2 regions of the Bordetella genomosp. 11 genome follow, and region 2 is predicted to be linked to the other one. Evidence: predicted binding sites of a transcription regulator. Region 2 holds the regulator's gene; the other holds the start of a gene.
What was found. Region 2 encodes FliA, which starts transcription of late flagellar genes. Its sites were predicted from a motif close to CTAAAGTTTNNNNNNNNNNNGCCGNTA; they were not measured.

Region 1 (3,375 bases), on a different contig from region 2:
CGCGCGCGTGGGGCTGGTAGGGCGGCGCGAGGATGCCCTGCGTGAATTGGCGTCGACCTTGCCCGGCGAGCACTCCTGGTACGCGATGGACGTGCGCGACCGCGCGGCGCTGCATGCGTCGGCGGCCGATTTCCTTTCGCGCTGTGGCGGTACGGTGGATGTGGTGATCGCCAGCGCCGGCATCAGCGCCGGCACGCTTACCCAGCAAGCGGAAGATTTCGACGTCTTCCAGTCCATCGTCCAGACCAATCTGCTGGCCACGGTCGCCACCTTCGAACCCTTCATCGCCGGCATGCGCCGGGCGCGGGCAGGGCGGCTGGTGGGCATCGGCAGCGTGGCGGGGGTGCGGGGATTGCCCGGAGCGGGCGCCTACAGCGCTTCCAAGGCAGCGGTGGCCGTGTATTGCGAAAGCCTGCGCACCGAGCTGGCGCGCGACGGTATCCGTGTGGTCACGATCGCGCCGGGGTATATCCGCACGGCGATGACCGAGCACAACCCCTATCGCATGCCCTTCCTGATGGAAGCCGACGATTTCGCGGCGCGCGCCGCCACGGCCATCGCCCGCGGGCACAGTTATCGAGTGATTCCCTGGCAGATGGGCGTGGCTGCGAAGCTGATGCGGCTGCTGCCCGATGCGCTATACGATCGCCTGGCGCGCAACGCGCCGCGCAAGCCCAGGCAAGGCGGGCCGCGATAAGACAGGCCGCGGCGGCATGGACCCTGCCGCTTATGGCGCCTATACGATGTCGTCGGCGGCCAGCGCCGCGATGTGCGTAACGTCGCCCCAGCCCATGACGTGCCAGCGCCTGTTGTCCACCGCCAGCCGGTTGACGCCCGCGTTCAATAGCGCCGCGTCGCGCGCATGCGTCAGCGGTATGCCGTGGGCGTGGCGCCAGACGATGTCCAGTACGCCGCCGTGGGTGAAGACCAGCACCCGTTCCTCGCCATGGCGTTCCGCGATGTCGTCGATGGTGGCGACGATGCGGTTATGGAATTGGCGCAGCGTTTCGCCGCCATCCAGGGCGCGATCGGGTTCACGGCTTTTCCAGGCGGCGGACGCCTCGGGCTGTTCGACATCCAGCCGGTCCATGGCGATGCCTTCCAGCACGCCGTAGCAGCGCTCGCGCAGGCCGGGTTCCGGCCGCACCCGCAAATCCAGCCGTGTCGAGACCGGCTCGGCCGTCTGCAGGGTGCGCTGCAGGTCGCTACTGTACAAGGCGTCGAAGGGGCCGTTGCGCGCGTCCTGCGCCAAGCGCTCGGCCAGCAGGCGGGCCTGGTTCAGGCCATGGGCATTCAGCGGCGTGTCCTTCCATCCCTGGAGGCGGCGCGCCCGGTTCCAGTCGGTTTCTCCGTGGCGGATCAGCCAGATTTCTGTCATGGCAAAGGAAAGCGTTCGAGGAATAGGAAGCTTGCGGCAACCGCCATGCGGCGGGCGCCGAAAACCCGATAGTATCCGCGAAAAAACCCGCGCCCGCCGTTCAGGCCGTGGTCACGCCCTTGGCGGCCTGGACCTGTTGCTCGATCAGCGCCGAGATCTGCGCCTGCAGCGTTGCCGCCTCGGCGTTCAGCGCCTGCAATTGGGGGGCCTTTTGCTCATCGGGTATCGAGCTGGCCTGCAGGCGCTGGATCTGCTGCAGCACCTGGCGCAGCTGCCGTTCCAGCTGCTTGATCGTCTGGCTGGTGGCGTCGTCGCCGCCGCTGTCGCTGGGCGCCGGGGTAGCAGACGCCGATCTCGCCTGGAAGTTCGTGCTGGTGCGCTGGCCGCCGGCCGAGGGCGTGCCATTGCCGCCCGCTGTGGACGCATCGCCGTTCAAGGCCGCTTTGCCGTCGTCCGGCGCGGTGCTGTTGTTCTGCAGCGCGCGCGGTCCCAGCAGCGTCGAGCCGTAGGCGGACGCCAGTGTGGAAGTAATCACCGAAATCGTCATGTCCGTTTCCTGGGAAGATGGCATGACCCGAGCCCCGCGCACGCCGCCTTCCGGTCGGCGTCGGCCGGCCGGAAGGCGCCTGCCGGCGCACGCCAGGACTGGGTCCGTCGATCTCACGTCGACGGCGGTCCGCCATGGATGAGTAACGGCACGCTACCCTAAAAACTTGAGCCCCGATAAACTTGCGGCCGCCTTGTATACATAACCGAGGGGAAGGTATGTCCGGATCGTATTTCCCGCGCTGGCGCCTGGTGCGCGATATGGCGCCCGGCGCCGTGATGGCGCCCGATGAACGCTTGCCCTGGCCCAAGACCGTCGCGATGGGCCTGCAGCACGTGGTCGCCATGTTCGGCTCCACCGTGCTGGCACCCTTGCTCATGGGGTTCGACCCCAACGTCGCCATTCTGATGTCCGGCGTCGGTTCGCTGATTTTCTTTGTCTTTGTCGGGGGCCGGGTGCCGAGCTACCTGGGCTCCAGTTTCGCCTTCATCGGCGGGGTGATCGCCGTGACCGGCTATGCCGGCGCCGGCCCCAATCCCAATATCGGTGTCGCCCTGGGCGGCATCATCCTCTGCGGGCTGGCCTATACCCTGATCGGTGTGCTGGTATGGACGGCCAGCGCCGGCACGGGCGGCGGCGCGCGCTGGATCGAGGCGCTGATGCCGCCGGTCGTCACGGGCGCCGTGGTGGCCGTCATCGGCCTGAACCTGGCGCCGGTCGCCGCCAAAGGCGCCATGGGGGCATCCGGCTTCGATGCGGCCATGGCCGTCGTGACGATACTGTGCGTGGGCGGCATCGCGGTGTATACGCGCGGCATGCTGCAGCGACTGCTCATCCTGGCCGGATTGATACTGGCCTGCATCATTTATGCGATTTGCGCCAACGGTCTGGGGCTGGGCAAGCCGATGGATTTCTCCGGCGTGGCGCACGCGGCATGGCTGGGCCTGCCGCATTTCGCCACCCCGGTATTCCAGGCCTCCGCGATGGGACTGCTGATACCGGTGGCCATTATCCTGGTCGCGGAAAACCTGGGCCACATCAAGGCGGTCAGCGCCATGACCGGGCGCGACCTGGATCGCTACCTGGGACGCGCCTTCGTCGGCGACGGTGTCGCCACCATGGTCTCGGGCGCGGTAGGGGGGACGGGCGTGACGACTTACGCCGAAAACATCGGCGTCATGGCGGTGACCCGGATCTATTCCACCGTGGTGTTCGCGGTGGCGGCCCTGATCGCCATTCTCCTGGGGTTTTCGCCCAAGTTCGGCGCCCTGATCCAGACCATTCCCGGCCCTGTGCTGGGCGGCATGTCCGTGGTCGTGTTCGGGTTGATCGCCGTGGCGGGCGCACGGATCTGGGTGGTCAACCGGGTGGATTTCAGCGATAACCGCAATCTGATCGTGGCGGCGGTGACCCTCGTCCTGGGCGCCGGCGATTTCACCGTCCGGCTGGG
Region 2 (3,375 bases):
ATAACAATCAGCACATCAGGCCCCTGCCAAGCGTAGATGTATTACACGAGCGTCCATGATCCCCCGAGACCGTCGCCGCGAAAGCGCGGTTTACGGGTAATTTTCAGGGGCATTTGGGGTTATTGGAGCGGCGCCGATCCGGGAACGCCGGGCCGCCGCCCGGCGCTTTGCCCCGCACGCGCATGGACCGGGCATGCCCGGTCCGGTGGTCCTTCATATCCCGATGGCATCGACCGCGGCAGCAGGAGGCTGAACGGCGCGACGGCTGGCGCGTTCCTTGGCCGCCGCTCGGGTCTTTCCGGCGCGGGGGGGCGGGCGGCAGATCGCGCAGACGAAATCGGCGCGCGGATCGTGCGCGTGGGCGATGAAATGGCCGCCGCACTGGCGGCATTCCGACAGCTGCAGCATCTTGCCGTCGAAGAACCGCACAAGCATCCAGGCCCGGGTGAAGCTCAGCACGGGCTCGCCCTGCTCCACATCGGTCACGCCGGCATGTTCGAGGTACAGGCGATAGGCATCGATGATGGCCCGCACGCCCTTGCTGCCGGTATGTTCGTTCAGGAACTTGTAAACGTTGTAGAACAACGACGAATGGATGTTCGGCAGCCAGGTCATGAACCAGTCCACCGAAAACGGCAGCATGCCCTTCGGGGGCGAACAGCCGCGGATCTCGCGGTATAGCCGTGCGAGCCGGTCGTGGCTCAGGCTGGTTTCCGACTCCAGGACCTGGAGACGGGCGCCGAGACTGATCATGGCACTGGCCAGCAGAATCTCGTCGGCTTCTTGGGAAACGCTTCTAATAGCCATGACCGTCGCAGGATAAGAAGGATCAGGCCAACTGTTCGACCGGCTGCTTGGCCAGCAGAATCGTGGCGTGTGCCTGCTGCAACGCGCCGCCCAGGACGTCGTGCGTCAGGGCGGACAGCAGGCTGTAATCGTCGAAGCGGAAGCGGCACAGCAAAGAGCTCGAGCTCGCCAGCTTGACCAGTTGTGCCGGGGAAAGTCGCATCAGGATGTCGGCCACTTGCTCGCTGAAGCCCAAGCGAAACATGGACGCTGCATAGTCGTCGCGTAGCATGCGCTGCGCGAGGAGCAGGTAGGACAGGTTCACTTCGCGAATGTCGGCGAGCAACGTGTTCTCAGGCTGTTTCATCGGATATCCCTTGTCACTATTACAGTTCTGTCCTGGGCCAGCCGGCCCGCGCGCCGGATCTGGTTACTATACGTATGCAATAAATCTCAAAATATTTCTTTTGTTCCCACAAGTCATACAATTTACCATGTGCAATGTCATTTTGTATGTCAGGCATGACAAATCTTTGTCATTCGTGAAATATCGCACCGATGGGACATATATAGCAACAAAGACTTTTGAGAGTGTAAGGCAATTCCGTAAACAAGCATTAGAAAGCTTGTGTCTTTGTGCCAATGAACTGGGCCGAAAACCGCACAATGCAGGCTGAAACGTGGGTACACCTTGGATGCTTTCCGCCGCTTCGTAACAATTGAACATGTCGCGTACAGGCAACAAAGCAAATGTGGTGACGAGACGCTCCAACCTTCTAGCCGACCGCAATGTCCCCTTCCGAAGATCGCCTGGCTGAATATGCGCCCCTGGTGCGCAAGCTGGCCCTGCAGCTGCTGGCACGCCTGCCGGCCAGCGTGGAACTGGACGACCTGATACAGGCCGGAATGATCGGCCTGCTGGATGCGGCGCGTCGCTACCAGGAGGTGGCCGACGCCCAGTTCGAGACCTACGCTACCGCGCGGATCCGGGGCGCCATGCTGGATGAGCTCCGCAACCAGGATTGGCTGCCCCGCAGCGTGCGCAGCAAGGCCAAGCGCATAGACCAGGCCGTGGCGCAACTGACACAACAGTTGATGCGCCCGCCCAGTGAAGCGGAAATCGCCGCGCACCTCGATCTGCCCCTGGCGGAATACCACCAGCTGCTCTATGACGCCCAAGGCGCCCAGATCGTCCATTACGAGGACTTCGGCAGCGAGAACGGCGCCGACGCCCGGGACGGCGACTGGGCCGCGGGCGCCGCCGAAAGCGGCACCTGCGCCAATCCCCTCGATAGTCTGCTTGCCAGCGACTTCCGCCAGGCCTTGGCGCAGGCCATCGACGCCCTGCCCGACCGCGAAAAGCTGCTGTTATCGCTGTGTTACGAGCAGGGATTGAACCTGAAGGAAGTCGGCGCCGTCATGGGCGTCACCGAGGCGCGCATCTGCCAACTGCGCTCGCAAGCCATGTCGCGCCTACGCGCCAAGCTGAAGGATGGCGCCTGGCAGCAGTTGCCGGACGACGTCCGTATCGCCTACGTCGCCTGAAACAGCCGCCCCCCTGGGCTGCACCGGGCCTGCATATTCATTGCAATACATGTCAGCCCATCCGCGGGGCTGTCTTGCAGGCGCCGACGCGACAGTCGGAAATTTTTCGCTGTCCATCACCCTAAAGGTTTACTGAAGCTTGCCGTTACCCAGTCAGCGGCGCGGCATGCGGCCATCACCTCCGGTGGACGATTCCGTGCCCGCAGGGCGGCCTGGCTGCCCGGTTTGAAGAAGCCTTTCTCTCTTGGGAGCTATTCATGGCTGCAGTAATCAACACCAACTACCTCTCGCTGGTTGCTCAAAACAACCTGAACAACTCGCAGTCGGCCCTGGGCTCTGCGATCGAGCGCCTGTCCTCCGGCCTGCGTATCAACAGCGCCAAGGACGACGCCGCCGGTCAAGCGATTGCAAACCGCTTCACCGCCAACGTGAACGGCCTGACCCAGGCTGCTCGTAACGCCAACGACGGCATCTCCATCGCGCAAACGACGGAAGGCGCCCTGAACGAAATCAACAACAACCTGCAGCGCATCCGCGAACTGACGGTTCAGGCCCAAAACGGCACGAACTCGTCGTCGGACCTGTCCTCGATCCAGGCTGAAATCAAGCAGCGCCTGGACGAAATCACCCGCGTTTCGCAGCAGACCCAGTTCAACGGCGTGAACGTCCTGGCTTCCAACCAAAGCCTGAGCATTCAGGTTGGCGCCAACGACAGCCAGACCATCGACATCAACCTGAAGCAGATCAACGCTTCGACGCTGGGCCTGGGCACGTTCGACGTCACCAAGACGGTCGACACGACCAACATCACCACGACGGCGACCACGCAACTGGCTCCGGCCACCGTCAGCGTGACCGACCTGAGCTTCACCGACACGAACACCGGCAGCACCTGGGCCGTCTATGTCGACGACACCGACGCCAACAAGCTGTACGTGTCGAAGGACGGCGGCAGCACGCTGTACAGCGCCACGTACAACTCGGCTACGAACTCGCTGCAGTTCGACTCCAGCAGCTCGGTCGCTGCCTCGGCCACCGCGGCTG

Region 1: a site for FliA is predicted at 2,069-2,095, ahead of CAL28_RS29690 (FlxA-like family protein). Genes of this name have one in related genera too.

Annotation. Positions count from the first base shown of each region.
Region 1 is NZ_NEVS01000002.1:122,958-126,332, forward strand. It holds gene CAL28_RS07110 (SDR family oxidoreductase) at 1-697, shown strand, start outside; gene CAL28_RS07115 (histidine phosphatase family protein) at 737-1,378, opposite strand; gene CAL28_RS29690 (FlxA-like family protein) at 1,479-1,925, opposite strand; gene CAL28_RS07125 (solute carrier family 23 protein) at 2,144-3,375, shown strand, end outside.
Region 2 is NZ_NEVS01000004.1:1,109,985-1,113,359, reverse strand. It holds gene motA (flagellar motor stator protein MotA) at 1-14, opposite strand, end outside; gene flhC (flagellar transcriptional regulator FlhC) at 214-807, opposite strand; gene flhD (flagellar transcriptional regulator FlhD) at 830-1,153, opposite strand; gene CAL28_RS12585 (RNA polymerase sigma factor FliA) at 1,576-2,331, shown strand; gene CAL28_RS12580 (FliC/FljB family flagellin) at 2,589-3,375, shown strand, end outside.